2 regions of the Exiguobacterium sp. s152 genome follow, and region 1 is predicted to be linked to the other one. Evidence: riboswitches for the same ligand, from Rfam matches in the RefSeq annotation. Region 1 holds a riboswitch; the other holds the start of a gene.
What was found. A riboswitch is a leader RNA that binds a small molecule or an ion and turns the genes downstream of it on or off. The one in region 1 is predicted to bind S-adenosylmethionine.

Region 1 (7,776 bases):
AAGCAGGGGTTCAACGGCCGCACCATCTGGTCATGGGCTGTCGTGATTTTTCTGTCGCGCATATTCCGTTTCGGAGCCGATTCGGGAACCAGATGACACGTGGTGTCATGCTCGTCGGCAGCGGGCTTCGACTGAAAGACACCCAAACCGGTCTACGGGCCGTTCCGTTGCGCTATGCGGAACAGTTGCTCGACGTGCCCGGGAACCGTTATGAGTTCGAGATGAACATGTTGACGTTCACGAAACGTTGGCAAGTCCCGATTCAACAGATTCCGATTCAAACCGTGTATGTGGCCGAGAACGCCTCATCCCATTTTCGCCCGGTCATCGACTCGATTCTGATTTATCGCATGTTTTTAGCCTATTCGTTATCCTCGGTCGCCTCATTTTTATTAGATATCGGCGCCTATGCCTTGTTCATCTTTTTATTGAATCCGTGGTTAGAGACGACCCATGTCTTAATTGCGACGGTATTGGCCCGCATCATCTCGTCCTTATTCAATTACGTGGTGAATCGAAAAGTCGTGTTCGACTCGAAAGCGAGACGGGCGATGCCGAAATACTTCGGTCTCGTCGGCTTGCAGATGGCGTTGTCGGCCGGTCTCGTCTATGTATTGTTCCTGTTGTTTCGGGACGGGGAAGTATGGATTAAAGTGTTTGTCGACAGCCTTTTGTTCGTCGTCAGTTATTACATCCAAAAAAGATGGATCTTTAAACGCTAACAGGCCAAGACGATCGTCTTGGCCTGTCTGACGTACATTTCGATTAATAGGCAAGCTTCCCGAGCTTGACCGATGTAAAGCGGTGCAGTTCACGCGGGTCATGTATCCCGGTCTTCTGCATCATATCGCGCATGAGCAATGCGCAGACGCGGGCATCTTCAGCCGCATCGTGATGGATGAACGGGACGTTCAAATATTCCGCCATCGTATTCAGCTTGTGATTCGGCAGTCCAGGATACAGTTTTCTCGACAGCTTGACGGTACAGCCGTACTCGATCGTCGGAAACGTATATAAATCATATTTGGCGATTGCTTTCTTGAAAGCGCCCATATCAAATGAGGCATTGTGCGCCATGACGAGGTCGACATCCCGCAGCGTCGGATAGAGCTGTTCAAGCACCTCGGGTAAGGCTGGGGCGTCCCAGACGTCGCTCGGCCGGATGCCGTGGACGCGGATATTGCCTGCGTCAAAGTCTTCTTCTGGATTGACGAGTAGTTGGTTCGTCTCGATGATTTCACCGTCGACGAGTAGGCTCCAGCCGACAGAGCAGATGCTGCGACTATCGCGGTTGGCCGTCTCGACGTCGATGGCAAGAATTGAATATGACATAATCGGTCCCTTTCTCATAAAACAAGTATAAAAAAAGTCTAACATATCGTTAGACTAAAAAGCGATTATGCGGCCACGAGGTTGCGACACGCCTCTGCGCAGCGGAGACACGCTTCGGAACAACGTTGGCAATGGTCATGCAAGTGGCGGCCACATTCGACGGCGCACGTGTCGCACACCTGGGCGCAGAGTGCAGCAATCGGTTTGGTGAAAGCCGAATCGGTCTCGAGCGCGTTCAAGGCGAGCGCACACACTTCCGAACATTCTTTCGTCAGCCGGATACACTCGGCGACCATCAATAAATCCTCTTCTTGTAAACATTTTGAGAAACAGTGATTGCTTGCCCGCATACAGTCGATGACGGCTAAAATGGTCTCTTCGACAGAGGCACGATCCATAGTAAGTCCCCCTTAGAATAATGATGTCTTACAATCATTACCCGCTACCAGGTGACTTAAACCGGGCGGAGACGCAAAAAAAAGTCACCCCTCAAATGAGTGGTGACTTCCATAATGGAGCATAGCGGGCTCGAACCGCTGACCTCCACGCTGCCAGCGTGGCGCTCTCCCAGCTGAGCTAATGCCCCGTTCGAAAATTATTATATCATCCTAGTAAAACATTTGGCAATGGATATTTTTAAATTTTTTCGAACAAAGTTTAATCGTGCGTAAACGTGGGAAAATCATTGGTAATGTTATTCTACGAAAGCAGGTGTTATCTATGGAAATGATTTTACTCGCACTCTTACCTGCCTTGATGTGGGGGAGTATCCCGCTCATCGTGTCGAAAGTCGGTGGTAAGCCGATTCAACAGTTAATCGGGACGACGATTGGGGCGATGGTGATGGCGGTCATCATCGCACTCGTATTCAATCCGGAGTTCACGACGCTAGCAATCGTGACCGGCTTCATCTCCGGTGTGTTCTGGGCACTCGGGCAATATTTACAGTTCCAATCGTTCCAAATTTTAAGTGTATCGAAAGCGATGCCGATCAGCACCGGTATGCAACTCGTCGGGACGTCCTTGTTCGGCGTCATCGTGCTCGGTGATTGGCAGACGTCGACCGAGTTATGGCTCGGTTTTTCTGCGCTCGTGTTGATTATCATCGGGGCGGCACTGACGTCATATCAGCAGAACAAAGACGGCGACAGTAGCGGGGCCTTGAAGAAAGGCTTGCTCGTCCTGCTCGTGTCGAGTATCGGTTATGTGACGTATGCCGTCTTGACGAACTATTTCGAGGTCGACGGCATCACGGCCATCTTGCCGCAATCGGTCGGGATGTTCATCGCAGCGCTCTTGTTCAGCTTGCGCGAGAAAGATGTCAAGAAGTTCGACCCGAAGACGTTCAAAAACATCTTGGCCGGTCTCGCCTGGGGGATTGGGAACTTCGGGCTGTTCGTGTCGAGCGGTGAGGTCGGCATCGCGACGTCGTTCGCCTTGTCGCAATTGAACGTCGTCGTGGCGACGCTCGGTGGGATTTATCTATTGAAAGAAGAGAAGACGACGAAAGAACGGGTCTTCGTCTTTATGGGAATCGGGCTCATCGTCGTGGCCGGATTCATGCTCGGGATTGCGAAAAGCTAAAAAGACGGGTCAGACGACCCGTCTTTTGTTTACCAGGCTTGCTCGATGAATGCGTCGCGCCCAGATTTCTTCCGGTCCTCTTTATAGTGGGCCGGATTTTTTTTATGGAAGTCTTGATGGTATTCCTCGGCCGGATAGAACGTGTCGGCCGGTAGAATCTTCGTGACGATTGGCTGTTTGAATCGTCCGCTCGCCGCGAGCGCGTCGCGACTCTGCTCTGCTTTCACGCGTTGTTCTTCAGTATGATAGAAGATGGCCGGCGCATATTGGCTGCCGCGGTCTTGGAACTGGCCGCCGTCATCGGTCGGATCGGTCTGAATCCAATATAGTTCGAGCAGGCGCTCATAAACGAACAGCGTCGGGTCGAACGTGATCTCGACGACCTCATAATGTCCCGTCGTCCCTGTTTTCACTTGTTCATACGTCGGGTCATCGACGTGACCTCCCGTATAACCGGATACGATTGACTCGATGCCAGGTTGCTCCTCGAACGGCGTCACCATGCACCAAAAACAGCCGCCTGCGAATGTTGCTTTTTCCATTAGTAAGTCCCCCTCGATCAATTTTCCCAAAAAAAGCGCTCATGTCATCGACATGAGCGCTCTGTCATATCGGCCAAGGCACATGCCTTGCTGGAAGTAGCACCTTGCCGAAGCAGGTTGCTGTGAAGTCATAGAGCCAGGTCTCTCGTTCACTCAAGATATCGATATGTAGTTGGTGAGAGCATCATACCATCAGATTTGAAGCGGCGTCAACGGTTTGGTTTGCGTCGAAGTTGGAACAAGGTGGCGCCGAGAATCAAGATGACGAGGACGATGGAGAGCGGTAGCGTATACGGAGCGTCCCCGGCATATAGCTGTAAGAAGAACAAGGCAAAGACGGACAATAAGACGAGTACGTACGAACGATTCATAGTAACCTCCCTTTTCTTTCAGTGTACCAAGTTACATATTCGTTGGCGAACGAAAACAGGAAATCATCTGGAGATAGCGAATACCATCGAGTGACCAAAGGAGGAATCTATATGACTGAACCAAACACATGTTTCGAACTCGATATCGAGACCGCCCAGCGCGGATATAAAGAAGGAACGTTCACGGCGCGTGACGTGACGGCCTACTATTTGACACGGATCGCCCAGTTGAACGACAAGCTGAGAGCGGTCATTCAAGTGAACCCGGACGCCTTGTTCGAGGCCGAGGCGGCCGACCGGGCGTTTCGACGAGGTGACCGCTTGCCGTTGCTCGGCATCCCGGTGTTGATTAAAGACAATGTCGAGACGGCGGGATTGATGAAGACGACGGCCGGGGCCGTCGCCCTCGCGCATCACTTCGCCGGCCGGGACGCCCATCTCGTTCAAAGCCTGCGCGCGAATGGGGCCATCATCCTCGGAAAAGCGAACTTATCCGAATGGGCCAACTTTTTGACTGAGGGCATGCCGAACGGCTGGAGTGGGGTTGGTGGCCAGACGCTCAATCCATATGGGGACAAGCTCGATGTCGGAGGGTCGAGTTCAGGTTCGGCGTCGGCGGTCGCTGCCAACTTGACGTTGCTTGCCGTCGGCAGCGAGACGAGTGGCTCGATTATCCACCCGAGCGTCCATAATGGAATCGTTGGCATCAAACCGACCGTCGGTTTGATTAGCCGCAGCGGCATCATCCCGATCTCCCGGTCGCAGGACACGGCCGGCCCAATGGCACGGACACTACGGGATGCGGTGCTCGCCCTTGAGGCGATGGTCGGGGAAGATCCCGCTGACCCAGCGACGACGCATCTTCCGGCCGGTCCGCCTTACCGGACTTGTCTTGATGAGCGGCAAGCAGTCGGTATGCGTGTCGGCGTCGTCAAGACCGATCTGTCTGAAGAAGAGCAGGTGCTCTACGACGAAGCGATCGCATTGCTGAAACAGAGCGGCATCGAGGTCGTCACCGTCGAACTGCCGTCGAAAGCAGGGCTCGACCAAGGGGATATCCTGTACCATGAGTTCAAGCTCGGAATCGAGGCGTATCTCGCCTCGACGACGCTCCCGTATGAGACGTTGTCGGATTTGATTAACTGTAACAACAGTCATCCCGAGACGATTCCGCATGGACAGAAGACGTTCGAGAAAGCGGATGAACAATCGGGCCGCTTGATTGAGGACGCCTATTTGACGCGCCGCCTCGACGACGTTTATCACGCCAAGACGGACGGCATCGACCGATTGTTGGCCGAGCAGGAACTTCATGCCCTCGTCTTGCCGCATGACCACAATTATGACATGGCGGCGAAAGCCGGCCATCCGACCGTCACGATCCCGTATCGCTTGAAGGCGAGCGGGGCCCCGTTCGGTCTATCGTTCACCGGGACGAGCTATGCCGAATGCGACTTGATTCGTCTCGCCTACGCGTTCGAGCGTCATGTGACACGTCCCGTCCCACCGTTATAAGAACGTTGCACCGGTCGTCCACGTCCGCTACAATGGTACGTATGCGGATTGAAGAAAGGACAGATAGCAATGAAACCATCTATATACGGGCTGACATTCGATCAGCTGTCGGAAGCGTGCGTCTCTTGGGGATACAGTGCCTTCCACGCGAGACAAATCTGGGACTCACTCTATATCGACCGAGTCAAGCACATCGAGGACATCTCGGTTCGCGCTGAAGTGCGTGAGGCGCTCGCCGCCGAATACGTCATCTCGACGCAAGACCTGTTCGTCAAACAAGAAGCGGGCGACGGGACGGTCAAATTTTTACTTAAATTACACGACGGGCACTATATCGAGACGGTGCTCATGCGTCACAAATACGGACGTTCGGTCTGTGTGACGACACAGGTCGGCTGCAATATCGGCTGTAGCTTCTGTGCGAGTGGTCTGTTGAAGAAGACACGCGATTTGACGGCCGGTGAAGTCGTCGAACAAATCATGACCGTGCAACACTACTTGGACGAGGTCGGGGAAGGTGCTCGCGTCAGCCATATCGTTGTCATGGGAATCGGGGAACCGTTCGATAACTTCGACAACTTGGTCGACTTCCTCCGTGTCGTCAAGGACGAGCGCGGCCTCGCGATCGCACCGCGTAAAATCAACGTGTCGACGAGCGGAATCGCCGACAAGATTTACAAGTTCGCGGACCTCGATTTGCGCATTAATTTGGCGCTGTCGCTCCACGCGCCGAACGACGCGCTTCGGACGCAAATCATGAAAATCAACCGGGCGTTCCCGCTCGACAAGCTCATGCCGGCCATCCGTTATTACGTCGAAACGACGAACAAGCGGATCACGTTCGAATATATTCTCTTATCGAAAGTGAACGATTTGCCTGAGCACGCCGAGGAACTTGCCGACTTGATTGACGATATTAAAGACAAGTCATACGTCAACTTGATTCCGTACAACCCGGTCAACGAGCATATCCAGTATGAGCGGAGCACGTCCGAGGACATCATGGCGTTTTATGACGTCTTGAAGAAACGGGGCATCAATACCGGGGTCCGCCTCGAGCACGGGACCGATATCGATGCGGCCTGTGGCCAGTTGCGCAGCAAGCATATGAATGTCGAAGGCGCAAAATGACAGAGACTCCTTGAATCTCATGATTCAAGGAGTTTTTTTGTCTTCTGCCCTAGAAGGATGCCGGCCCGGTTCAATATTTTTCTTCCGAGCGGTTGCTATTTTGGGAAATGTTGAATAGAGATTGCCCCCTCAGGGAATAGTCACTTGAAATCAATGTAGAGAGTGGAGGCAATTCAATGGAGACAGTAAACGCTGCGTTATGGATTCGAGTTCGAAATACGCTTGGGGAAGGGCCGTGTTGGGATGCGGAACTGAAACGCTTCTATTGGGTCGATATCGAGGGACATACACTCTGGTGGTACGATGAGAAAGAAGATGAACTGTCGTCGTTCGATATGGGACAACAGATCGGGTTCGCGGTCCCGAAAGTGACGGACGGCGTCGTCGTCGGCTTGAAAGACGGGATTTATGAGTGGGACGAGACGTCAAAAGAGCTCGATAAAATCGTCGAACTCGACGACCCAGAAGGAAAGCTCCGCTTCAATGACGGCAAAGCCGACCCGTACGGACGCATCTTCGCCGGCACGCTCCATCTTGAAGACGAGGCGGAACAAGCGACGCTATACCGTCTGAATCGCGACGGCACGACCGAGGTCATGTTGAGCGAGTTGACATTATCGAACGGACTGACATGGTCACCCGACCATTCGACGTTCTATCATATCGATACACCGACCGAGACGGTCCGTAAATACGCCTTTGACTTGAAGACGGGTACGCTCGGCGAAGGGGAGGCCATCATCGATTTCACAGTCGAAGAAGGATTCCCGGACGGCATGACGTCCGATGAGGAAGGGTTCTTATGGATTGCGCACTTTGCCGGCGGCCGCGTCTCGCGCTGGAACCCGGAGACGGGTGAAAAAGTGCTCGAGGTGCTCGTGCCGGCCCCGAACGTCACGTCGTGCTGTTTTGTCGGCGACAACTTGAACCAACTCGCCATCACGACGGCTCGTGAAGGGATGGATGACGAGGCGCTCAAAGCCCATCCGGACGCAGGGTCGGTCTTTAAAATCGATACAGACGTGAAAGGGATGCCGCTCTATCGGTTTGGACGATAAGGAGGTAAAGAAATGGTGAAGCGATTGCTCGTTCGTGCAGGCATCGGTTTGGCACTCGCGGCAGTGGCCCGGGTCGGGATCCAAAAACTATTGGATGCGAACCGGGAAGACGACCACACGTATTTGAATCCGCGCTGGGATGAGGCCCCGAGTGTCGATGCCGATAAGGATGAGGATGAGGTCGGTCTGACGCAGCTCGATTCGATTTATCGGGCCGAGTGGCAGGCGAACACGTATCCCCGC
Region 2 (7,776 bases), 440 kb from region 1:
CCAGTCGTCGCCATTCCGAAAGCGCTCGAGATGGCCGGCGTGAAGTTGGAAGAAGTCGGATTGTTTGAATTGAACGAGGCGTTTGCGAGCCAATCGCTCGGCGTCATCCGTGAACTCGGGATTGACCCGTCGAAAGTGAACGTCAACGGCGGCGCGATCGCTCTCGGGCATCCGCTCGGTTGCACGGGCGCGAAACTCGCGGTCTCGATCTTGCATGAGATGAAACGACGCAATGAAAAGTATGGGGTTGTGACGATGTGCATCGGTGGCGGTATGGGTGCTGCTGGCGTCTTCGAATTACTATAAGGGGGAATTGACAATGGAACGTACAGAACACGAATTGATTAAAGGCGGTAGCTTCGTCATCGACGCACTCGACGCAGATCGTTTGTTCACACCGGAAGACTTCTCAGATGAGCACAAGATGATTGGCGACACGACGGCGAGCTTCGTCGACGACCGTGTCATGCCTGTCCTTGGACGTATCGAGAAACACGAGTTCGATCTCTCGGTCGAACTGTTGAAAGAAGCGGGCGAGCTCGGCCTCCTCGGCGCGGACGTGCCAGAAGAGTACGGCGGTTATCAGCTCGATAAAATCTCGTCATCGATCATCACAGAGCGGTTCGCCAAAGCGCGTTCATTCGCCCTCAGCTACGGCGCCCACGTCGGCATCGGGACGCTCCCGATCGTCTTCTTCGGGACAGAAGAGCAAAAGCATAAGTACTTGCCGAAGCTCGCTACCGGTGAATGGATTGCCGCGTACGCGCTCACAGAGCCAGGCTCAGGGTCGGACGCGCTCGGTGCGAAAGCGACGGCCGTCTTGAACGAGGCCGGCACGCACTACGTCTTGAACGGGGAAAAACAATGGATCACGAACGCCGGTTTCGCGAACGTGTTCGTCGTCTACGCGAAAATCGACGGCGACAAGTTCAGCGCCTTCATCGTCGAGCGTGACTTCAACGGTGTCTCGACAGGCGCCGAAGAACAGAAGATGGGCATCAAAGGCTCATCGACACGGACGCTCATCTTAGAAGACGTCGAAGTCCCAGTCGACAACCTCCTTGGAGAAATCGGCAAAGGCCACGTCATCGCCTTCAACATCTTGAACGTCGGTCGTTACAAACTTGCGGTCGGTGCGGTCGGTTCGTCGAAACGTGCGTTCGATCTTTCGGTCCAGTACGCGAACGAGCGCAAACAGTTCAAGACGCCGATCAGTCAGTTCCCGCTCATCCAAGAGAAACTTGCGACGATGGCCGCGAACATTTATGCGATGGAGAGCTCGGTTTACCGGACGGGCGGTCTGTTCCAAGACAGCCTCGACGCGCTAGGCGATGACAACATGCGTGACGGTTCGAAAGTTGCCCAAGCCATCGCCGAATACGCGATTGAATGTTCACTCAACAAAGTGTTCGCCTCGGAGACGTTCGACTACGTCGTCGACGAAGCGGTCCAAATCCACGGCGGCTACGGCTTCATGACTGAATATGAAGTCGAGAACTTGTACCGTGACTCACGCATCAACCGCATCTTCGAAGGAACGAACGAAATCAACCGCTTAATCGTACCGAGCACGCTCCTTAAGAAAGCGATGAAAGGCGACTTGCCGCTCCTCGCCGAAGCACAGAAGCTCCAAAAAGAGCTCATGAGCTACATGCCACAAGAACTTGACGGGTCGCCGCTCGCACGTGAGAAGATGCTTCTGTCGAACATGAAGAAAATCAACTTGATGATTGCCGGAACGGCCGTCCAGAAATATCAGCAGGCCCTCCAGAACGAGCAAGAAATCCTTGCGAAGATTGCCGACATCATCAGCGCCATCTATGCGCTTGAAGCGGCCATCGCGCGGACGGAGAAAGCCATCGCCCGCACAGGCGCTGAGAAGAACCAGCAGAAAGTTCGCTATACAGAAATCTTCGCCGAGCAAGTGTTCAAACAAGTCGAACTCATGGCGAAAGAAGTCTTGTATGCGGCCGCATCGGGCGACGAGCAGCGCATGCTCTTGTCGGCGATGAAGAAGTTCAGCCGCTATCAGCCGATCAACGTCATCGGCACGAAGCGCGAAGTCGCAGCGAGCCTCATCAAAGCGAACAAGTTCATCGTCTAAGCAAGCGAGAGAAAGGGTGGCCGGACGCGGTCGACCCTTTCTTTTTGCTGTCTGCGGACGATACAATGGACGAAGGAGGGGATACGCATGAAACGAGATGACTTATTAGAACGGATGGATGCGATCGGCCGCTCGGTCGCCAAGCATGAGGGCACGCTCATGCTGCTCGCACTCGGTTCAATCGGACTTGAGATGGATCGGCTCGACGACTATTCGGACCTCGATTTCTTTTTGATCGTCGAGGACGGGCATAAGGCCCGCTTCATCGACAACTTGGACTGGCTCGCGGTCGAGCCGTTGGCGTACCAGTTCCAAAACACGAAAGACGGGCACAAGGTCATGTATGAGGACGGCATTTACGCCGAGTTTGCCGTGTTCGAGATCGTGGAGATGCCTGGCATCGCCTATACGCCGGGACGTGTCGTCTGGCAGCGTGATGAGGCGCTCGACACGTTCGCGACGCCGAAGCTTGTCACACGCCCTTCAGACGCCGCACATCGCTACGAGGAGGCACTGACGAACCTATACGTCGGACTGCTCAGGGAACGGCGCGGCGAACAGCTCGCCGGCTTCGAACTGATTCAAATCGCGGCTGTCAACAACGTGTTAATCGCGTATGGCGAGACGAGTGACCCGTTCAACCCGACACGTCGGGTCGAAGTGACGCATCCGGAGCTCGTCGCACGTCTTGAGGAGTGGCTCCCCGGATACGGAAAATCGGTCGAGGCGGCCGCGGCCATCCTCGGCCACATCGAGGCGCACCATCCGGTCAATCCGACGCTGAAGCGAGAGATTGTGCGCTTGCTTGAAGCGTGAAGGGTTGAAGCGGAATATGCTACAGTAACAGGAGAGGTGATGAACATGGTGACACTATATGGCTATCCGCCATGCAGTACGTGTAAAAAAGCAGAGAAGTGGTTGAAAGAGAACGGCATCGACTATACATATGTCCATATCGTCGAGGCGACGCCGTCGCAAGACGAGTTGGCTGAGCTATGGAAACAGTCGGGCCTGCCGCTCAAGAAGTTCTTCAATACGAGCGGACAAGTGTATCGGAACGAAGGCATCAAGGACAAGCTACCAAATCTGTCAGAAGACGAACAACTCGAGCTTCTTGCGAGCAATGGTATGCTTTTAAAGCGCCCAATCGTGACAGATGGTCAAAAATCAACTGTCGGATTTTCAGAAAAGTCGTTTACAGACGTTTGGGGCGAAGTGCTATAATACTCGTGTGAGTCTAATTCATTTGAGGGGGAAGTTAAGATGAGCAAAGTACCTGCCAATCTACGTTATTCAAAAGAGCACGAATGGGTTGAAGTGAATGGAAGCGTCGCCCGCATCGGGATCACGGATTTCGCACAAAGCGAACTAGGGGATATCGTCTTTGTCGAACTTCCTGAAGTCGGTGGCACAATCTTACTCGACGAGCCGTTCGGTTCGGTTGAATCGGTCAAGACGGTTTCGGAGCTTTATGCACCGATCTCTGGGAAAATCACAGCGGTGAACGAATCACTCGCCGATTCACCAGAACTCGTCAACGAAGCACCGTTCGAAGGCGCTTGGATGATCGAAGTCGAGTTGAACGACGCGTCAGACGTCGACAAGCTCATGTCAGCCGAAGAATACGAAGCGATGATTCAAGGCTAAACAAAACCCGGTTTCTCTTTACGAGAAGCCGGGTTTTTTTGATTAATCGAAGTCGAGACGGTAATGATCAGGCTCGATGAGCGACGTCCGGTTGAACAAACGATAGAACAGAATCCCGAGTGTGATTGGGATGAGCCCGAATAAGACGACGACGAGCATGACGTTCCAGAGCGCGAATCCTCCCGGCATCAAATGCAAGGCGTTGACCGGACCGATTAGACCCGAGACGCCGAATCCGGCACTGATTGGTGTGCCTTCAATCCGAAGGATACCTGCGAGCGCTCCAAGGATGGCCGCATTGGCGAGTACCGGCAACATCATAATCGGACGACGGACGAAGTTCGCCATTTGAATCTTCGGTGAGCCGAGGAAGTGGGCGATCGACGTTCCGGTCGCGTTCATCTGCCAGCCAGCGATGGCGAGACCGAAGCCGGCAGCGACGACGCCAAGGTTGGCGGCCCCGGCAGCGACACCAGACAGGCTGATGGCTGTGGCAATTCCGACCGTCGAGATTGGCGATACGATGATGAGCGAGAACGCCATCGCGATTAACATGCCCATCACGATCGGTTGCAGTTCAGTCATCGTCATGATGATCGTTCCGACGTACGTCGTAATCTGTGAGATGTAAGTGAGTAGGAACGCGCCGATGCCTCCCGCGACGACGATGACCGTCATCGGCAAGACGAGTACCGTGTATGTCTTCAGGCGTGGCGACAACTGCATGACGAGGAACGTCGCGAGAGCGGCCGTCACACCGGCCGTGATGACGTCACCGATTCCGGCCATGAGGAACGCGCCTTCCTCGATGCGGATGGCGCCACTTCCGACCTGAGTCGCGATGCCGATCGTCCCGGCCTCGAGCGCCGATCGTCCGAACTGCATGGCGACAGCGACACCGATGATGACCGGTAAGAGGCGCATCGCAATCGTCGTCGCATCTAAGATGAACTGCAAGGACGGAAAATACGGCAAGATGGCTTTCGTTAATTCACCGAGCAAAGCGCTCGGGATGAGGGCGATGAGAATGGCAAGACTGAGGCCGTTCAAGACGTTCATTAAAAATTGTTTTCCGGTAAGCTTCTCTTCCGTCATTGGGGATTCACCTGTCCTTTTCTACTGGTTTGCTGTTATGTACAAAAGCGATAAAGTTAATGACCATACTATGCCTCTTTCTGCCGAGCGTCAACAAGAAATGTTGAAATGTTCAGAATTTTCCATTTGAGCACAACTTTTGAACCGATTGGCCCGGATTCATATACTTAGAAGAGAGGTGAGCAAAATGATGACAGACGGATTCTTATATATATACGCCCCAATGTGCGGTACATGCGCCGTGGCCGAGCGGATGCTCTCGGTCGTCGAGGCGGTCGACCCAGAATTGAAGATTGAAAAACGCGATGCCAACTTTATCCCGAACGAACTCGAGGCGTATCAGGTCATGAGCGTTCCGGCGCTATTGAAGCTGGAGAATGGCCAAGTTCGCGATCGTTTGTACGCATTTCAAAACGTCCAGCACGTCCTATCTTTCGTTAAGTGAGATAGGATGATTAGAATAATCTGAAAATTTTAAATAATCAGTTGACACAGAAAGTTCACGAATGATATATTCATTACAACATCTTACTTGAACACAACATAGGACGAGATTTTCCCGTCATCAAGACGTTTTCGAACAACCGCTGCATGAGCTTACGCGATTTCAGGTGGACCTTCCCTTCGATTGTCCCCCAAAAAAATCAAGCGTCGGGGCACCGGTCGCGTAATTGCATGGTCCGTTCGAAGACCGAGTGATGGTTGGGTAAAAATCCCCCATATAAGGATGAATGCTCTGATCGGGCAAAAGAGGTTCATCTATGGGTTGTCCTTCAGTGACTCAAGGTGCTACGTTCTGTGTCATCCTCGGATGGCACCTTTTTTTATTTTGCTGAAAAAAATAGTTTGACATGAAAATAATGTGTCGCTATGATAAAGCTAATCAAATACGCAACCACTCTTATCAAGAGAGGCTGAGGGACTGGCCCTATGACGCCCAGCAACCGCGGAGCAATCCGAAATGGTGCTAATTCCAGCAAGGTGTATACCTTGGAAGATGAGAGCAATCGTTGTCCGTACGATAAAGTACGCACGTTTGCTCAAACGTGCGTACTTTTTTTGTTGTCAGGAGGGAAATGGATTGATTCAATTACGCAATGTGGCCAAATGGTTCGACACGAAAAACGGTCGGGTCCAGGCGGTCGATGATGTGTCGCTTACGATCGAAAGCGGCGAAATTTTTGGAATAATCGGATATTCAGGGGCGGGGAAGTCGACGCTCATCCGTTTGCTCAACCGACTCGAGGCACCGTCAAGCGGTGAAATCGTGGTCGCCGGCAGCGAGCTGACGAAGCTCACGCCGAAGGAACTGCGCGGGGTACGTAAAAACGTCTCGATGGTGTTCCAACACTTCAACTTATTATGGTCGCGCACGGTCGCTGAGAACATCAGCTTCCCGCTCGAGCTCATCGGGGTACCGGCGAGCGAGCGCAAACGCCGCGTCCAAGAACTCGTCGAACTCGTTGGCCTCGCCGGACGAGAAGACAGCTATCCGTCACAACTATCAGGCGGCCAAAAGCAGCGAGTCGGGATAGCCCGTGCGCTCGCTACGAATCCAGAAGTGCTCCTCTGCGATGAAGCGACGAGCGCACTCGACCCGAAGACGACGGATTCGATTCTCGAACTGCTCGTCAGCATCAACAAGAAACTCGGTTTGACAATCGTCCTCATCACCCATGAGATGCACGTCATCCAAAAGATTTGTCACCGTGTCGCCGTCATGGAGGCCGGAAAGGTCGTCGAGACCGGGCAAGTCGCCGACGTGTTCCAACACCCGGAACAGCCGATCACGAAAGAGTTCGTCAAACAGATCGGCGCGGTCGAAGACATGTCGCTCACGTTCGAACATTTGAAAGCTCGTTATCCGAGCGGTCAAATCGTCAAGCTCAAATTCTTGAACGAGACGGCCGAACAACCGATCCTGTCGGAAGTGTTGAAGCAGCATGACATCGGCTTCAACATCATCGGCGGAAACGTGACGCAGTCACAAGTCGGTGCCCTCGGGACATTATTCATCCAATTGATCGGAGAGCCGGCTGAAGTCGAGCGGGCCATCGCCTCAATCCGATCACAGGCAGTGGAAGTGGAGGTAGAAAGCGATGTTTCCTAATGTAGATTGGCAAGTCATGTTAGAACAGACGTGGGAGACGCTCTATATGACGCTCGTCGCCGGAGCCGCGACGTTCGTCATCGGTCTCGCCCTCGGGATGCTGTTATATGTCACGAACGAGCCGCTCATGATGAAGAACCGTCCGATTTACACGGTAATCAGCGCGGTCGTCAACATCTTCCGGTCAATCCCGTTCATCATTTTGATTATCTTGCTCATCCCGTTCACGTTACTCGTCGTCGGGACGATGCTCGGGTCAACGGCAGCACTGCCGGCACTTATCATCGGTGCGGCCCCGTTCTATGCGCGGATGGTCGAGCTCGCGCTTCGCGAAGTCGACCGCGGCGTCATCGAGGCGGCTGAGTCGATGGGTGCGACAAAATGGCAGATTGTCTATAAAGTGTTGTTCCCAGAAGCATTGCCGGCCATCGTGTCAGGCATCACGGTCACGATCGTCGCGATCGTCGGTTACACGGCGATGGCAGGGGTCGTCGGCGGTGGAGGACTCGGGAACTTGGCGTTCCTCGAAGGATTCCAGCGTTCACAAAGTGACGTCACGTTCGTCGCGACCGTATTAATCTTGGTCATCGTCTTCGTCATTCAATTCATCGGCGATCGACTCGTATCTGTAATCGATAAGCGTTCCGCTTAATCTAAATAGAAAATTTGGAGGGGTTTTATAATGAAATCATGGAAAACAGTACTCGGTTTAACGGCAGCTTCAGCACTTACGATTCTCGCGGCTTGTGGCGGCGGGGATTCAGAATCAGGTTCAGGCGATGACAAGACACTTGTCGTCGGCGCATCAAACGTCCCACAC

Region 2: it holds a riboswitch for S-adenosylmethionine, as region 1 does, so the genes downstream of both, KNP72_RS02375 (methionine ABC transporter ATP-binding protein) here and msrA (peptide-methionine (S)-S-oxide reductase MsrA) in region 1, are expected to answer to the same signal.

Annotation. Positions count from the first base shown of each region.
Region 1 covers NZ_JACSLX010000001.1:23,299-31,074, reverse strand. The annotation lists gene KNP72_RS00180 (bifunctional glycosyltransferase family 2/GtrA family protein) at 1-722, shown strand, start outside; gene KNP72_RS00175 (3'-5' exonuclease) at 766-1,332, opposite strand; gene KNP72_RS00170 (four-helix bundle copper-binding protein) at 1,398-1,730, opposite strand; tRNA gene KNP72_RS00165 (tRNA-Ala) at 1,846-1,918, opposite strand; gene KNP72_RS00160 (GRP family sugar transporter) at 2,053-2,916, shown strand; gene msrA (peptide-methionine (S)-S-oxide reductase MsrA) at 2,946-3,458, opposite strand; SAM riboswitch class I at 3,523-3,623, opposite strand; gene KNP72_RS00150 (hypothetical protein) at 3,668-3,829, opposite strand; gene KNP72_RS00145 (amidase family protein) at 3,941-5,344, shown strand; gene rlmN (dual-specificity RNA methyltransferase RlmN) at 5,414-6,475, shown strand; gene KNP72_RS00135 (SMP-30/gluconolactonase/LRE family protein) at 6,652-7,533, shown strand; gene KNP72_RS00130 (hypothetical protein) at 7,546-7,776, shown strand, end outside.
Region 2 covers NZ_JACSLX010000001.1:461,306-469,081, reverse strand. The annotation lists gene KNP72_RS02410 (acetyl-CoA C-acetyltransferase) at 1-306, shown strand, start outside; gene KNP72_RS02405 (acyl-CoA dehydrogenase family protein) at 320-2,104, shown strand; gene KNP72_RS02400 (hypothetical protein) at 2,192-2,920, shown strand; gene KNP72_RS02395 (arsenate reductase family protein) at 2,966-3,328, shown strand; gene gcvH (glycine cleavage system protein GcvH) at 3,368-3,751, shown strand; gene KNP72_RS02385 (PTS sugar transporter subunit IIC) at 3,794-4,846, opposite strand; gene KNP72_RS02380 (thioredoxin family protein) at 5,034-5,291, shown strand; SAM riboswitch class I at 5,745-5,850, shown strand; gene KNP72_RS02375 (methionine ABC transporter ATP-binding protein) at 5,928-6,956, shown strand; gene KNP72_RS02370 (methionine ABC transporter permease) at 6,946-7,608, shown strand; gene KNP72_RS02365 (MetQ/NlpA family ABC transporter substrate-binding protein) at 7,639-7,776, shown strand, end outside.